Regions from separate parts of the Pantoea sp. X-Soil-MYKO-1289 genome, predicted to be linked through region 3. Evidence: predicted binding sites of a transcription regulator. Region 3 holds the regulator's gene; each other region holds the start of a gene.
The links. The regulator PhoB, encoded in region 3, activates phosphate uptake and scavenging genes when phosphate is short. The targets are predictions, from matches to a motif close to CTGTCATAAAACTGNCNNAT.
Positions count from the first base shown of each region.

Region 1: a site for PhoB is predicted at 3,114-3,133, ahead of pitA (inorganic phosphate transporter PitA). Genes of this name have one in related genera too.
Region 2: a site for PhoB is predicted at 3,347-3,366, ahead of opgB (phosphatidylglycerol--membrane-oligosaccharide glycerophosphotransferase). Genes of this name have one in related genera too.

Region 1 covers NZ_AP036004.1:207,443-212,856, reverse strand. The annotation lists gene AC6I7Z_RS00970 (SDR family oxidoreductase) at 1-538, opposite strand, end outside; gene AC6I7Z_RS00965 (hypothetical protein) at 648-1,454, opposite strand; gene AC6I7Z_RS00960 (hypothetical protein) at 1,456-1,653, opposite strand; gene AC6I7Z_RS00955 (BaiN/RdsA family NAD(P)/FAD-dependent oxidoreductase) at 1,868-3,052, opposite strand; gene pitA (inorganic phosphate transporter PitA) at 3,294-4,796, shown strand; gene uspB (universal stress protein UspB) at 4,840-5,175, opposite strand.
Region 2 covers NZ_AP036004.1:3,412,450-3,417,863, reverse strand. The annotation lists gene pdxR (MocR-like pyridoxine biosynthesis transcription factor PdxR) at 1-169, opposite strand, end outside; gene AC6I7Z_RS16295 (GNAT family N-acetyltransferase) at 257-970, shown strand; gene opgB (phosphatidylglycerol--membrane-oligosaccharide glycerophosphotransferase) at 972-3,263, opposite strand; gene AC6I7Z_RS16285 (tautomerase family protein) at 3,463-3,852, opposite strand; gene AC6I7Z_RS16280 (LysR family transcriptional regulator) at 3,973-4,890, shown strand; gene AC6I7Z_RS16275 (glycosyltransferase family 32 protein) at 4,864-5,414, opposite strand, start outside.
Region 3 covers NZ_AP036004.1:1,026,063-1,031,476, reverse strand. The annotation lists gene AC6I7Z_RS04890 (cobalamin-independent methionine synthase II family protein) at 1-305, opposite strand, end outside; gene AC6I7Z_RS04885 (PstS family phosphate ABC transporter substrate-binding protein) at 469-1,404, opposite strand; gene phoR (phosphate regulon sensor histidine kinase PhoR) at 1,423-2,736, opposite strand; gene phoB (phosphate response regulator transcription factor PhoB) at 2,751-3,440, opposite strand; gene sbcD (exonuclease subunit SbcD) at 3,636-4,835, shown strand; gene AC6I7Z_RS04865 (AAA family ATPase) at 4,832-5,414, shown strand, end outside.

The DNA.
Region 1 (5,414 bases), 820 kb from region 3:
CCATATCGGTTTTCACCCAGCCTGGATGCAGCGACAGCAGCGTCGCGTTATGCTGATTAATCTGCGGCAGCAGCGCGCGGCTCAGCATATTGAGCGCCGACTTGCTGGCGGAGTAGATCGGCATCGCCGCCGTATCGTTCTCGTTCAGGCTGCCGAGAATCGAAGTGGTGAAGCCGATGACGCCGTTTTGCTTCGCCAGCAGCGGCAGCAGCGCTTCCGCGCTGCGCACCGGCGCGATGGCGTTGGTCAAAAACAGCTGCGCCAGCTCTTCGTCGCTGCTCTGCAGCAGGTTCTGATGCGACGGGCCGGAAATGCCGGCGTTAATCAGGATCGCATCGAAGGTCTCGTCTTTGAGCCGCTCCGCCAGCTGACGCACCTCGTCCTGATGGGTCATATCCAGCGCGTGCCACTGGGCGTCCGCCTCCGGCGCGCTGCTGCGCCAGGTGGCCGTGACCTGCCAGCCCTTTGCCGCCAGCGCCTTGACCACCGCCAGACCGATGCCGCGCGAGGCGCCGATAACTAATGCTTTGCCTGCCATATGTTCCTCTCTGATGAAGTGATTTAAACAGCTAAAGGAGTAGCCGCCGGCCTGCAGAGCGGCTGCCCGCCCGATAACTGGCGAGAGGGCAACGTCGCTCTTTGGCCGTTTACGGCGGAGAATGTGGCGTAAAGGAACCCTCGATCTCCATCGGCACGCCGTCATGGTGCGTCATCGCCAGCGAACTGGCGCTGGCCGGGTCAAATAGCGACAGGCTCTCAATCTGATCCACCATCAGCACCTTACGGAACGCCATAGCGTTTTTCGGCTCGGACGTGAGCGTGATGCCGTGCTCGGCGTACCAGCGGCTGTAGTTATGTTCAATCGACATGCTCAGCGTTTTACTGTCGCGGTAGCCGCTAAGCATAGGAATAATCACGATGTTGGCGGTGTTTTCATATTCAAAGGTAGCGGCATGCACCATCCCGATATAGATACGGCGCGACTTGAGGGTAATCCACGCCAGTTCGCCCTCTTGCATGCACTGATAAAGCAGTTGCTCGACGCCGTTGGATTTAGAGAGCTGCTGATAGAGATCCTGGCGTCCGCTGCTGTTAAGGCGCGCGCTCGCCGACCAGTTTGAGCGGTACATGCAGAACAGCACCGCGAAGGCGAGCATCACAACAACCGGCGCCTGGATGCCAAGGAAACTCCAGTTCATAAACTCCATCTGCCAGCGCAGATGTTCGCCGGGCACCACCTGCAGCGCGTTGGCGACGCTGGAAATTATCAACAGCAGCAGCCAGATAATGGCGGTCGCCAGCATGCCCTGCAGGACAAAAATGCAGCCGTAGAGCGCCACCAGAAAATAGACATCCCAGCCGAAGCTGCGACGGATTTTAAACCGGCTGGAGAGATCGCGGCTGGTGTACCAGTAGCCGCAGACCATCAGCACCATAAATATCGCCGTACCCATCTTAAACTCCTTTTAGCGTTTCGACGTGGCGGGCGAAATCCTCATGCACTTCCTCACTCAGCACGTTTACCGAAGCGTTGCCGTCTTCATCGATAATGATGCGCTCGCCGTCGGCGATGGATTCATTCAGATCCTGACGTGACATGCCTCTGATAAAGCTCTCGGGGCTGGAAAACAGGGAACGCATAAAGGTGAGCATTGGGGGCGGATCTCCTCTGTGGTAAATCAGAAGTATGAAATCGGGGCGGCAAACGCGCCAGGCGGATTAGTCTAAAAGTGTTTCAGGTCAGAGAATTAGCGAAGCGGCAGAGGGAGAGAAAGCGGGTGAAGCGGCGTTAATGCGGGGCAAAACAGGCTTTAAAAAAGGCGTCGATCAGGCCGCAACGCAGCCCGATATCGACGCCCGACGCGGGTTACAGCGCCTGCGCGCAAGCCCAGGCTGAACTCCACGCCCACTGGAAGTTATAGCCGCCCAGCCAGCCGGTCACGTCCACCACCTCGCCGATAAAATAGAGTCCCGGCACGTCGCGGGCTTCCATCGTTTTCGACGAGAGCAGCCTGGTATCGACGCCGCCCAGCGTCACCTCGGCGGTGCGATAGCCTTCCGTGCCGTTAGGCTGCACGCGCCACTGGTGCAGCGTCTGCGCCAGTTCCGCCTGCTGCTTGCCGTTCAGCTGCTTCAGCGTGACGTCCGGCACCTGCCCCAGCTCCTGCAACACCTCTACCAGACGTTTCGGCAGCAGCTTCGCCAGGCTATTTTTCAGGCTCAGGTTCGGATGCGCCTCGCGCTGCGCGTGGATGAATTCTTCAATCGAGGTGGCAGGCGACAGGTTGATGGTAACCTGCTCGCCCGGCTGCCAGTAGCTGGAGATTTGCAGCACCGCTGGACCGGACAGCCCGCGGTGGGTGAAGAGCATCGCCTCTTTGAACAGCGTGCCGTCCTGCGCCTCGATGGTGGTGTCGATCGCGACGCCGGAGAGCGTCTGTAGCCGCTCCAGCAGCGGCTTATGCAGGGTAAAGGGCACCAGCGCGGCGCGGGTCGAATAGACCTTCAGACCGAACTGCTCGGCAATCTTATAACCGAACGGCGTGGCGCCCAGGCCCGGCATAGAGAGTCCGCCGCTGGCGATCACCAGCTTTTCCGCCTGCACCGCCGCGCCGTTGAGCTGCAGCGTATAGCTCGACGCATCGCGCGTCACGCTCAGCACCTCGCTGCGCAGACGCAGCGTCACCTGGCCCTTTTCGCACTCCGCCATCAGCATATCGACAATCTGCGCCGCCGAGTCGTCGCAGAAGAGCTGCCCCAGCGTCTTTTCGTGGTAGGCGATCTTGTGGCGATTAACCAGATCGATAAAATCCCACTGGGTGTAGCGCGCCAGCGCGGATTTGCAGAAGTGCGGATTGTGCGACAGATAGGCGGCCGGATCGGTGTACATATTGGTGAAGTTGCAGCGCCCGCCGCCTGACATCAGGATCTTACGCCCAGGCTTTTTGCCGTTATCCAGCAACAGCACGCGTCGGCCTCGCTGCCCGGCCTGCGCCGCGCAAAACAGTCCCGCCGCGCCGGCGCCGATAATAATAACGTCAAACTTTTCCACTGCCTTCGCCCCGCCTGTTTTAAGAGGCGCTGATTGTAGAGGTCTGCTCTGCGTGACGCCAGCGTCAAAAATTTGTCGTAATTATGTCATAATGTAAACGGTTCATTTTATGGCACTTTTAGGAGAATCCAGTCAACTTTAGACATTCTTAAGTCAAAACAAGGCTATATTTTGCTTTCCCATACCCTGCGTTGTCGCAGATAATGCGCCGCGCTCATGTCCTCAAAATGGCGTAATGTGTATGCTACATTTGTTCGCTGGTCTTGACCTCAGTACCGGCCTGTTATTGGTTCTTGCCCTGCTGTTTGTATTGTTTTATGAAGCAATCAACGGCTTTCACGACACGGCCAACGCAGTTGCCACGGTGATCTATACCCGCGCGATGCGCGCGCAGCTTGCTGTGGTGATGGCGGGCGTATTTAACTTCCTTGGCGTTCTGCTTGGTGGCTTAAGCGTCGCTTACGCTATCGTGCATATGCTTCCTACCGATCTGTTATTAAATGTTGGTTCCGCGCACGGGCTGGCGATGGTCTTTTCCATGCTGCTGGCGGCGATTATCTGGAACCTCGGCACCTGGTATCTCGGTCTGCCGGCCTCCAGTTCGCACACGCTGATTGGCGCCATTATCGGCATCGGCCTGACCAACGCGCTGATGACCGGCACCTCGGTGATCGACGCGCTTAATATCCCGAAAGTCATCAATATCTTCCTGTCGCTGATTCTGTCGCCGATTGTCGGTCTGATCGTCGCAGGCAGTTTGATTTTCCTGCTGCGTCGCTACTGGAGCAGCACTAAAAAGCGCGCGCGCATCCATATGACGCCCGCTGACCGCGAAAAAATCGACGGCAAGAAAAAGCCGCCGTTCTGGACGCGTATCGCCCTGATCGTCTCAGCAATCGGCGTCAGCTACTCGCACGGCGCCAATGATGGCCAGAAAGGCATCGGACTGATTATGCTGGTGCTGATCGGCGTCGCGCCGGCAGGTTTCGTGGTCAATATGAACGCCAGCGGCTACGACATCACGCGCACGCGCGACGCGGTCAATCACCTCGAACAGTATTATCAGCAGCACAGCGAGGCGCTGACGCACATCATTCAGATGGCGCCGCCTGCGCTGCCGACGCCGGAAGAGACGCCGTCCGGCCCGAAAGAGTTCCACTGCGACAGCGCCCGTGCGCTGCAGGCGGTACAGCGCGCGCAGAGCCTGCTGAACACCAACCTGCAAAGCTACGACCAGCTTAGCGTCGAGCAGCGCAGCCAGATGCGTCGCCTGCTGCTGTGCATCGCCGATACCGCCGATAAGGCGGCCAAGCTGCCGGAAACCAGCGCCGACGATAAACGCTTCCTCGGCAAGCTGAAAACCGATCTGCTGGGCACCATCGAGTATGCGCCGGTGTGGATCATTATGGCGGTCGCGCTGGCGCTCGGCATCGGCACCATGATCGGCTGGCGTCGCGTCGCGACCACCATCGGCGAGAAGATTGGTAAAAAAGGCATGACCTACGCGCAGGGCATGTCGGCGCAGGTCACCGCGGCGGTTTCCATCGGCATCGCCAGCTATACGGGCATGCCGGTTTCGACCACCCATATCCTGTCGTCATCGGTGGCGGGCACCATGCTGGTGGACGGCGGCGGTCTGCAAAGCCGCACCATCAAGAATATCGCCATGGCGTGGGTGTTTACGCTGCCGGTCTGTATTGTGCTGTCGGGCAGCCTCTACTGGCTGGCGCTGAAGCTGGTGTAAGCCACGCAAAAATAAAGGGCGACGCAGGTCGCCCTTTTTATTTCTAGTGCCAGATCGCCAGACAAATCAGGCTGAGGATCACTAACCCGCACAAGGCGCTGGTTAAAATGAACTGACCGCGCACCCGCTCGCAGCGACGAATAAACTCCTCGTCATGATGATCGAGATAACGTTTCGCCCAGATATAGCGCACCAGCCGCACCTGTTTGCTCGGCTGACCATGCGAGGTAAAAAAGCCGGCCCCGTCGACATACTGATAGAGTAAGGGATCGCAGCCTCGCAGCACCGCCAGCAGCGCGCGCAAAGAAGAAAAGTAGCGCGCCATATTCACAATACACACCACACAAAGAGCCCAGAAAAGCGCGATAGTGCTGATCATATTTCCCTCCCAGCTGGAGCCGCGGAGACAGGCTGGAGCGCGGCTGCGCTTCATGCTCCACGGGAAAAGCCGACCACTGAATGACCTGAAGAGATCTCTGTTTTTTAGCAAGCTTAGGCGGTCGGCACCTGAGAAGTACCACCGTTAATTTGTAGTGTAGGAGAAGATTTTAACTCTTTTCCAGCGATGATTTTCGTTCGCCGCGAGCGAAAAAGGCGCTAAGCCTTGATCTTATTCAC
Region 2 (5,414 bases), 2.4 Mb from region 3:
CCTGCGCCAGCTGGCGCGTGGCAGGCAGGCGCGTGCCCGCGGGAAGCTGGCCCGCGAGAATCGCGCGCTTTACGCGCTGGCAGAGCTGCTGCTGCAGGGTCTCACCGCCGCGCAGCGCGAGCGGGGCGGAGAGCAGCTGGACGGGCGAGGTCGGGCGGGCGTCGGGCATGCGTGGATCCATCATTCTCTCAGGCCGTGGAGCTTTTTAGCCTACCAGAAAAGCGGCACGCTCAGGTGACCACAATAAGGAGATGCTATGTCGCACACCACCAATGAGTATGGCCAGCCGGTCGGCCACCCTTTAACGGACTGGCAGCCGCGTCCGCTGCCGCAGCGCGAAACGCTGGAGGGCCGCTACTGTCGTCTTGAGCCGTTAAGCGTGGCGCAGCACGGCGACGCGCTGCGCGCCGCCTATCAACTGGCGCAGGATGGCCGCGACTGGACCTATCTATTCGCCGGTCCCTTTGCCGATGAGGCGGAATGGCTCAGCTATGCGCATCAGATGGAAAGCAGCCGCGATCCGCTGCACTTCGCGGTGATCGATCTTGAGAGCGGGCGGGCGGTCGGCACGCTGGCGCTGATGCGCATCGCGCCGGAGCACGGCGTAATCGAAGTCGGGCATGTCGCCTTTTCGCCGCTGCTGAAGCGCACGCGCCAGGCGACCGAGGCGCACTTTCTGCTGATGCGCTACGCCTTCGAACAGCTCGGCTACCGCCGCTACGAGTGGAAGTGCGACAGCCTGAACGCGCCCTCGCGCCGCGCCGCCGCCCGGCTCGGTTTTCAGTATGAGGGGGCGTTCCGTCAGGCGATCGTCTATCGCGGCCGCACGCGCGATACCCACTGGTTCTCAATCATCGACAGCGAGTGGCCGCAGGTGAAGCAGGGCTTCGCGCGCTGGCTGGCGGCAGATAACTTCGGGGCTGACGGCCAACAGCGCGAAACGCTGGAGGCGCTGCGCCAGCGCCCCTGAGTTAGCTCTGCGGCACGATGCGGATATCCACCATGCCAATGCCCAGCCGGCGCGGATCCTGGCCGGTAATATTGCCCACATTGCTCTGCTGCGGCTCCGGCGGCGCGATGGTCAGCGTATGATCGCCCGCCGGATTGGTGAAGTGCAGGGTGGTCGTGGAGAGATCCTCGCCCAGCGTCAGCAGCTGCTCCCGATCGCCGACGCGCACCGGAATCGGGCGGTGCGCGTTGGGCCCAAAGGCGCGCGCGGTGATCACCAGGTCAAAGCGCGCGGGCAGCGGATCGACATATTCAATCTTAACCTCCGGCGCCAGGTTGGCGTTGGACCAGCGTCCCCAGTTTTCCCAGCGCGAGATGCCGCTGAACCGCTTCACGCTGGCCGGCGCGCCCGGCACGGCAAACAGAAAGCGGTCGGCGTCGTAGCGAATATCGTTATCTTCAACGCGCAGCAGCGACTCATTACGCTGGTAGTTCGCCGGGCTCAGCGCCGTCTGCGGAAACTGCGCCTGGCCTTTCCACTGCGCTTTGTCGATGCGCGCGACGCTCGGCTGACCGCCGAGCTGCCCCATCGCCACGCAGAAGTCGGTGGAGAGCGCCAGCTCCGGCTGCCACAGCCGCGCCATACGGAAGCAGCGATCGACCCACACGAACTTCTCGCTGGCGGTGAAGTCCGCCAGCTGGTAGCGCAGCGGCGCTGCATATTCCCCTTCCGGCAGCGGCTCGACGTGGTTCTCGGCAACGCGGAACAGGATCGGCAGCCGGAACGTCGCGCCGGAAAAGCTGAAGCTGTTTTTCGCCGTATCAATAACGAAACGATCGAGCTTTTTCGGGAAGTTCCACAGCTGAATGATATCCGCCTTCCAGCGGCTGATATGGCTCTGAAAATCGGTGAGCTGGCCCGCCAGCGTCGCGCCCGCGAGGCTGCTGCGGCCAAGGCCGATCGCCTTATCGCCGCCGAGAATATCGAGCACCGTCGCGCCGTTATCCAGCGTGCTGCGCGGCCGATCGATCACCTCTGCCTGTGGCCGATCGCCGCGGATCACCATAAAGAGATCGCGGCGCGGCTGCTTGATCAAATACTGATGGGCGGTGTTGTTCATCGCCAGATGATCCGAGGTCACCACGATCACGGTGTTTTTAAAGTAAGGCGACGCCTTGATGCGGGCGATCAGCCGCGCCACATGCTCCTGCGAACAGGCCACCGCGCTGAACGACTGGTTGGGCTTGCCCTCGTAGCTGTAGCTTTTGCGCTGGCAGCTGCGCGACACGAAGCCGTCGGGATGGTGCGTATCCACGGTCAGCGCGAACAGGGCGAAGCGTTTCTGCTGGCGCGACAGCGCCTCATACTTCTCGAACACCTCATCCATCACCGTGTCGTCGTAGTAGCCCCAGTTGTTACGGTAGGCGGGATCGGCGACGCGATCTTTCAGCTCCTGCGAGCCCACCATATTAGCGGCATCGAAACCGTGCGATTTCAAAAAGATATCTTTACCGGCGAAGCGCAGATCCGCGCCCTGAATAAACCAGTTCTCATAGCCGGAATTTTTCAGAATATCGCCGAGACAGACGTTTTGCGGGTAGAAGCTGGAGAGCGCGGCGGAGGCGTTGCCGTCGAAAGGCGCGAACAGCGGAATGCCGCACTGCGAGGCGACCATGCCCGCGATGGTGTAGTCGGTGCCGGGCAGCTGCACGGTCTCGCTGAAATCCAGGCTCTGCGCCTTTTGCTGGCTCAGCTCCGGCGTCAGGCCAGGGAAAACCTGCTCATCGAAGTAGGTGCGCTCCAGGCTTTCGCCGTAGATATAGACCAGATTGAGCTGCGGGTTAGTGATGACCTTCTGCGGCACCTTGTAGTAGCTGTCGAAGTCGGAGTCCGCCAGCCGGGTATGCGAGGCGACCAGGCTGGCGACCTGGCGAAATGCGGGCGTGGTCTGTACCGAACCGGCGGCGCAGGCTACCGCCAGCAAACTCCAGCCGAGATGGTGCGGCCGCTCGTGGCGGCGCAGCAGCCAGCTCAGCAGGCAGATCAGCAGAAAGAGCAGCAGCAGCAGTCCGATCGCGGGCACCACATATTTACTGACGCCGGCGCCGGTCAGGCTGTTGGTCAGGGTATAGAGCACCGCGTCGTTGATGCCGTCGCCGGTGAAGTAGTTGCTGGCGAAGAGCGTGGCGTTGAGCAGGACGAACAGCACCAGCAGAAGCAGCACAAAGGAAAACCAGAGTTTATGGCGGCCGGCTTTCCACGAGTAAACGGCAATGGCCGCCAGAAACAGCGCCACTGAAACAAATTCGGACAACGTCAAATCCTCTCTTGAAGTGAGTGAGCGCATCCTGCGCAGCCCGCATGGAAGAAGGGGGAACTGGCGTCAATCTATAATGGCTGTCATAGCGCTGCAACATATGCCGTCCGAATTGTGCAGTGGGTAATCTTTCAGAGAGAAAAGCAGGCGACGGCCGCGCTGGTCGTCGCTGATAGCGGAGAAAAACGGCGGGAAATCAGAGCCGACCGGTAAGGTATTGCGCTTCGCCGTCGGCAAAGCTCCAGTCGCCTTTGTCGTTGGTAATAAAGCTAATCATCAGATCCTGACCCTGCACGCCGCAGCTTTCGCGCAGCTCGCGCGCCAGCTCCGCCATAAAGCGCTGTTTCTGTTCGGCGCTGCGCGGGCTGGTGTAGACGCGCACCATCACCAGGTTATCGCTGCGGCTAAAGCCGAGGCCGGTATCCTGGAAAACCATCTGATAAGCCTTGTTTTCGTGAACAATCTGATAGCGATCGCGTTCCGGCACCTGAAAGGCGGTCAGCACCGCGCGGTGCGCCGCGTCCAGCAGCGTGCGCAGTTCAGATTCGGAACGTCCCTGGATCACGTCGAATTGCAGTAGCGGCATTATTGTTGCTCCTCTGGAAGGGGGAATTTACGTATGCTGATGCCTCTATCCTGGCGCGTCGGCGGAGAAAGAAAAAGCGCGCCTGCTGAAATGATTATTCGATATAGCGAACAATAAGCCATGAAAGCGATAAAAACGGATGCGCTCTGGATCCATCTGCACTGGCTGCTAGTGCTGGCGGAGCAGGGCAGCTTTACCCGCGCGGCGGAGCGGCTCGAGGTGAGCAAGGCGGCGATGAGCCAGAAGATCAAAGAGCTGGAGAGCGCGGCGGGCGTGACGCTGGTGCAGCGCACCACGCGCAGCGTGCGGCTGACGGCGGCGGGCGAAAAGCTGGTGGAGGAGCTGCGCGACCCTTTCGCTCGCATCGAGCAGAGCTTCTTCGGCGTGCGCGACGCCGCCGGGCCGGTGCGCGGGCTGGTGAGAGTGACTGCGCCGGTGGCGTTCGCGCGCCAGCAGCTGGTGCCGATCGTCGGGGATTTTCTGCGCGCCTGGCCGCATATCCGGCTACAGCTCGACGTCACGGATCGCCTCGTCTCGCTCAGCAGCGAAGGGTTCGATCTGGCGATCCGCCACAGCAGCGCGCTGCCGGACAGCCACGTCGCGCTGCCGCTGTGCGAGACGCGCACGCTGCTGGTGGCTTCGCCGGACTATCTGGCGGCGCACGGCGCGCCGCAGACGCCGCATCAGCTGGCGCAGCACAACTGCTTATATTATCCGCGCGGCGTGGAAACCCCGCGCTGGACCTTTGTCGACGCGGCGCAGGAACGGGTGCAGGTGAGGGTGCAGGGCAGTTTCGCCACCAACAACAGCGAGTCGATACGCGATGCGGCGCTACAGGGGCTGGGCATCGCCATGCTGCCGGACTTCAGCGCCCGCGAGGCGCTCGCCCGCGGCGCGCTGCGGCAGGTGCTGCCGCGCTGGCGAGCGGTAGAGGCCTTTGCGGAGACGCTCTGGATCGTCAGGCCTTACGCCGCGCAGGTGCCGCGCGCGGTCACCACCTTTACGCACTGGCTACGCGCGCGCTTTGTCGACGCCTGAGGGCAGCGCCAGCGTCGGGCGCGTCGGCGCCTGCATCATCTCGCCCAGCAGGCTGGCGCGGTTATAGAGGCCGATGCGCAGGTTAAAGTCGAGGTGCAGCCGCTCGTCGCCGCTCAGGCGGATAATGGGCGGCGGGGTTTGCGGGCGCTGACGAAACAGCACCGAGCAGGCGAACGCGTCGCTGTTGCCGGCGTGCAGCTGCTGATAAAACCAGGCGTTGGCGTCCGCTTTGCGCAAGTGGAAATTGACGCGGCGATACTCTTTTACCGCCACCTGCTGCGCCAGCGACAGCACCGCCTGCGCCGGGTGGTGAATTTTCTGCACGATAAGCGGATAGTCGTCGCGCTTCTTCAGCTCGTTAATATAGTTCTGCACGCCGAGATTTTTAATCGGCGCCAGCTGCTTCAGCCATTCGCGAATAAAGGCGTTGCCCGGCGCGGCGGCGATAAACCAGCCTTCGATAACCGGCGACAGGAAATTAAGCGTGCTGTTTTCGCGGTAATAGCCAATAACGTCCATCGGCT
Region 3 (5,414 bases):
TGCGCTTTGGTCTGCACGCCGTTGAACTGAATGCCCTGCTCTGCTTCGAACAGCTCGACGCCCTCCAGGCCGCCGAAAAAGTCGAAGTGCCACCAGGCGCGGCGGAATTCGCCGTCGGTCACCACCTGCAGGCCGTTGGCGATCTGCTTGCTCACCACGTCGCGGATCGCTTCGTCTTCGATGCGGGTCAGCGCGGCTTTGTCGATCTGGCCGGCGGCATACTGCTCGCGCGCGTTTTTGATGGCGGTGGGACGCAGGAAACTGCCGACGGTATCGGCGCGGAACGGGGCGGTCTGTGCGGTCATCTTCACTCCTGGCACCCTGAACGTTAATCACGCCAGGGAATAATTTCGCTAAGTTATATGTAGCCATCTGGATGGCTAAACGTCTGTAAACAGATTGGCACGCGCGCGCCTTCTCTGCAACAGAAGAAATTTCAGCGGAGATGAAAAAAATTCACGTTAGTGATTACTTCGCCTCTATCGCAGCCAGCGCCTGATCGCGCTGCGCCGCCGACAGCGGAAGATAGCCCGCTTCGCTGACGCGGCGCTGTCCCTGCGGTGAAAGCACCTGATGAAGAAAGGCGTTTACCAGCGGCGGCAGCGGCTTGCCCGGCGGCTTATTGACATAGATATAGAGCGGGCGCGCCCAAGGATAGCGGCCGCTGCGGATAGAGTCGGCGTCCGGCGCCACCGCCGCGCCCTGCGCGTCAGTGACGGCGAGCGTCTTCACGCCGCTCAGATGAAAACCGAAGCTGGCGTAGCCGATGCTGCGCGGATTGGCGGCGACCGCCTGCACCACGGCGGCCGAGCCGGGAAACTCCGCCACGTCGGCGCGAAAATCGCCGTTGCACAGCGCCTGCTGCTTGAAAAAGCCCCAGGTGCCCGAGGCGGAGTTGCGTCCGTAGCGCTGAATCGGCCGCCGCGCCCAGTCGGGCTGGCGCATGCCCATATCGCCCCAGCGCGTCGGCACCTGCGGCGCGCCGCACAGGCGCGTCACGGAAAAGATGGCGTCAAGCTGGCGCATATCGATCTGCGTCAGCGGATTGCGCTGATTGACCACCACCACCAGCGCGTCGAGCGCTACCGGCACCGCGAGCGGGGCGTAGCCATAGCGCGCCTGAAAGGTTTGCCGCTCTTCCGCCTGCATGGGGCGGCTCATCGGGCCGAGCTGCGCGGCGCCCGCCGCCAACGCGGTCGGCGCGGTGGACGAGCCGGAAGCCTGCACCTGTAGATTAACGCCCGGCGCCCGCGCGCTGAAATCTTCGCTCCACAGCATCATCAGCGTTCCCAGCGTGTCTGAGCCGACGCTGCTGAGGTTGCCGGTGAGCATTTCGGGCTGAGGCGCCGCCGCCAGCGTCAGCGCGGGCGAGAAGAGAGTAAGCAACAGCAGCAAGGCGCGCATGAGAGGTTCCATTAACGGTTAATGGACGGCATTCTCCTGCAATCCCGCGCTGACGATCAACCTTGACGGCAGCGTAAAGGTAAAACAGGTCTCTTTATCGGGAATGCTGGCGATCTCCAGCCGCGCATTATGGTGGCTAAGGGCGTGCTTGACGATCGCCAGCCCCAGCCCGCTGCCGCCGGTGGCGCGCGAGCGCGCCTTATCCACGCGGTAGAAGCGCTCCGTCAGACGCGGCAGGTGCTCGGCCGGAATGCCCGGCCCGTTGTCGCAGACTTTGAACTGCGCGCCCTGGCGGCTGCGCAGCCAGCTGATGTCGATGCGCGTGCCGTCCGGCGTATGGTTGACCGCGTTGTAAACCAGGTTCGAGATAGCGCTGCGCAGCTGATCGTCGTCGCCGAGCACCTTGAGATGCGGATCGGTATGGAAGTGGATCTCGTGGCGCCCATTGCTCAGCGTCTCCGCTTCGCGCTGCAGCAGATGCAGCATCATCGGCACGTCCACCGTCTCTTTCATGTCGATAGCCGGCGCCGCCTCGATGCGCGACAGCGTCAGCAGCTGGCGCACCAGGCTGTCCATGCGGCGCGTCTGCTCCTGCATGGTCTGCAGCGCTTTGCCGCGCGAGCGCTCGTTCATCACCGAGTCGTTCATCATCTCCAGATAGCCCTGCAGCACCGTCAGCGGCGTGCGCAGCTCATGGCTGACGTTGGCGAAGAAATTGCGCCGCGCCCCTTCCAGCTGGTGCATCTGCGTCACGTCGCGCGCCACCATCAGCCACTGCCCTTCGCTGTAGGGCATGATGCGGAACTCCATATGGTGCTGATTATTGAGAATTAAGGTGAGCGGCTTATTGAAATCGCGCTGGCGAATATAGCGGGAGAATTCCGGATAGCGCAGCAGGTTGAGGATGTTCTGGCCGTTATCTTCCGGCCAGCGCAGACCGAGGTGCTGCTGCGCCAGACCGTTGCACCAGAAAATGGCGCCCTCTTCCGTGGTGAGCACCACCGCGTCGGGCAGCGTCTCGGCGCCGCTGCGAAAGCGCTTAATCAGGTTGCCCAGCTCGCGCCGCCGCCGACGGTTGCGCAGCTGCATCTGATAGAGGCCGTAAAACAGCGGCTCCCAGCTCGCCTGTCCGGTGGGCGGCGTCATGGTGCGATCCACCCACAGCCAGTGCGACAGCCGCATCAGATTATAGAAGTGCCACAGCAGCATCCCCAGCACGCTGACCAGCAGCAGCCAGGGAAGATAGCCGAAAATCAAACCGATTATCAGCGCCGGCAGGCAGGCCAGCGCCAGCTCGGAGAGCAGTCTCTTCCAGGAGAGTCGTTCCAGCACGGTAAAGACTCCGTTTAGTAGCGGGCGGAGAAACGATACCCCGTTCCGCGAACGGTTTGAACCATGCGATCGTGGCCGGAAACTTCCAGCGCCTTACGTAAGCGGCGGATATGCACATCGACGGTGCGATCTTCCACATAAACATTGGTGCCCCAGACGTGGTTCAGCAGCTGCTCGCGGCTGTAGACGCGTTCGGGATGAGTCATAAAGAAGTGCAGCAGCTTATATTCGGTCGGGCCCATCTCCAGCGGCGTCGACTCGGACATCACGCGGTGCGACGACGGGTCCAGGCTCAGGCCCTGCATCTCGATCACCTCCTCCACCGCCATCGGCGAAATGCGGCGCATCACCGCCTTGATGCGCGCCATCAGCTCTTTCGGCGAGAAAGGCTTGGTGATGTAGTCATCCGCGCCCACTTCCAGACCGCGCACGCGATCTTCCTCTTCGCCGCGCGCCGTCAGCATCATCACCGGGATATCGCGCGTCAGCGCTTCGCGCTTCAGGTGCTTGATAAACTGAATGCCGCTGCCGCCCGGCAACATCCAGTCCAGCAGAATTAAATCAGGCCAGGGCTCAATCAGCTTGCCTATCGCGCTGTCATAATCCTCGGCCTCAATGGGCTGGTAGTCGTTCTGCTCCAGAACAAAGCACAACATCTCACGGATAGGGGCTTCATCTTCCACAACCAAAATGCGCTTAGCCATTGCAACTCCTGCTGATGTGACTGCTGTCACCGTTATATGCGGCGCCATTATGCGTCAGATTTATGACACTTTTATGAAAAACATAGCCGCTTAATCAGCGCGTTAACACTGCTTTATAACAACCGACGCCGCTTTTTTCGCTTTTGCGCCATAGCCGGTATAATCCTCCGGCAAACCGTTACCGCAGGGAGTTTTATGCGCATCATTCACACCGCGGACTGGCACCTCGGTCAGTTTTTCTATAACAAGAGCCGGGCGGCCGAGCACCAGGCCTTTCTCGACTGGCTGCTGGCGCGCATCGAAGAGTATCAGGTCGATGCGCTGATCGTCGCGGGCGACCTCTTCGACAGCGGCACGCCGCCAAGCTACGCGCGCGAACTCTTTAACCGTTTCGTGGTGGCGCTGCAGCCGACCGGCTGTCAGCTGGTGGTGCTGGCGGGCAATCACGATTCGGTCGCCACGCTCAACGAGTCGCGCGCCCTGCTCGCCTGCCTGAATACCCAGGTGATCACCACGCCGCAGGCGGATCACAATCTGCTGCTGCTGCGCGACCGCGCCGGCGAACCGGGCGCGCTGCTCTGCGCCATTCCCTATCTGCGGCCGCGCGATATTATGCGCAGCCGCGCAGGCCAGTCGGGGCGCGAGAAGCAGCTCAGCCTGCTGGAGGCGATCGCCGCGCACTATCAGCGCAGCGTCGACGCGGCGCGCGCGCATCCGCTGGCGCTGCCGGTGATCGCCACCGGCCATCTCACCACCGTCGGCGTCAGCAAAAGCGATTCGGTGCGCGATATCTATATCGGCACGCTCGACGCCTTTCCCGCGTCGGCTTTTCCCGACGTCGACTACGTGGCGCTCGGCCATATCCATCGCGCCCAGCGCGTCGCCAACAGCGATCATATTCGCTACAGCGGCTCGCCGATCCCGCTCAGCTTCGACGAGCTTGGCAGCGAGAAAAGCGTATTTTTACTGGAGCTGGATAGCGCCGGTTTGCAGAGCGTGACGCCGCTGCCCGTTCCGCCGTTCCAGCCGATGAAAATGCTGAAAGGCTCGCTGGCGGAGATCGAGGCGCAGCTGGCGCCCTTTGCCGACCATCAGGGCGACAGGCCGGTCTGGCTCGATATCGAAGTCACCACCCAGGAATTTCTCAGCGATCTGCAGCGCCGCGTCGAGGCGCTGACCGCCGATCTGCCGGTCGAGGTCCTGCTGCTGCGCCGCAGCCGCGAACAGCGCCAGCACAGCCTGGCGCAGCTAAAAAACGAAACCCTGAGCGAGCTAAAAGTGGAAGAGGTCTTCGCCCGCCGCATCGCGCTGGCGGAGGATATCGAAGAATCCGAGCATGCGCGCCTCAGCGCCCTGTTCCGCTCCACCCTCGCCTCGCTGGAGGAGAGCGAATGAAAATCCTCACGCTGCGCTTTAAAAACCTCAACGCGCTGAAGGGCGAATGGTTTATCGACTTTCGCGCCGAACCCTTCGCCAGCAACGGCCTGTTCGCCATCACCGGCGCGACCGGCGCAGGCAAAACCACTCTGCTCGACGCCATCTGTCTGGCGCTCTATCACCAGACGCCGCGCCTCGGCGTGCTGTCGCAGACGCAAAACGGTCTGATGACGCGCGACACCGCCGAATGCCTCGCCGAAGTGGAGTTCGAGATCAAAGGCGAAGCCTGGCGCGCCTTCTGGAGCCAGAACCGCGCGCGCGGCGCGGCCGACGGCAAGCTGCAGGCGCCGCGCGTCGAGCTGGCGCGCTGCATCGACGACAAAATCTTCGCCGACAAGGTCAACGACAAATTAAAACTGATCGAGTCGTTGTCGGGCCTCGACTTCGAGCGCTTTACCCGCTCGATGATGCTGTCGCAGGGGCAGTTTGCCGCGTTCCTTAACGCGAAACCCGGCGAGCGCGCCGAACTGCTGGAGGAGCTAACCGGCACCGAAATCTACGGCCAGATCTCCGTCGCCATCTACGAGCGCCACAAGG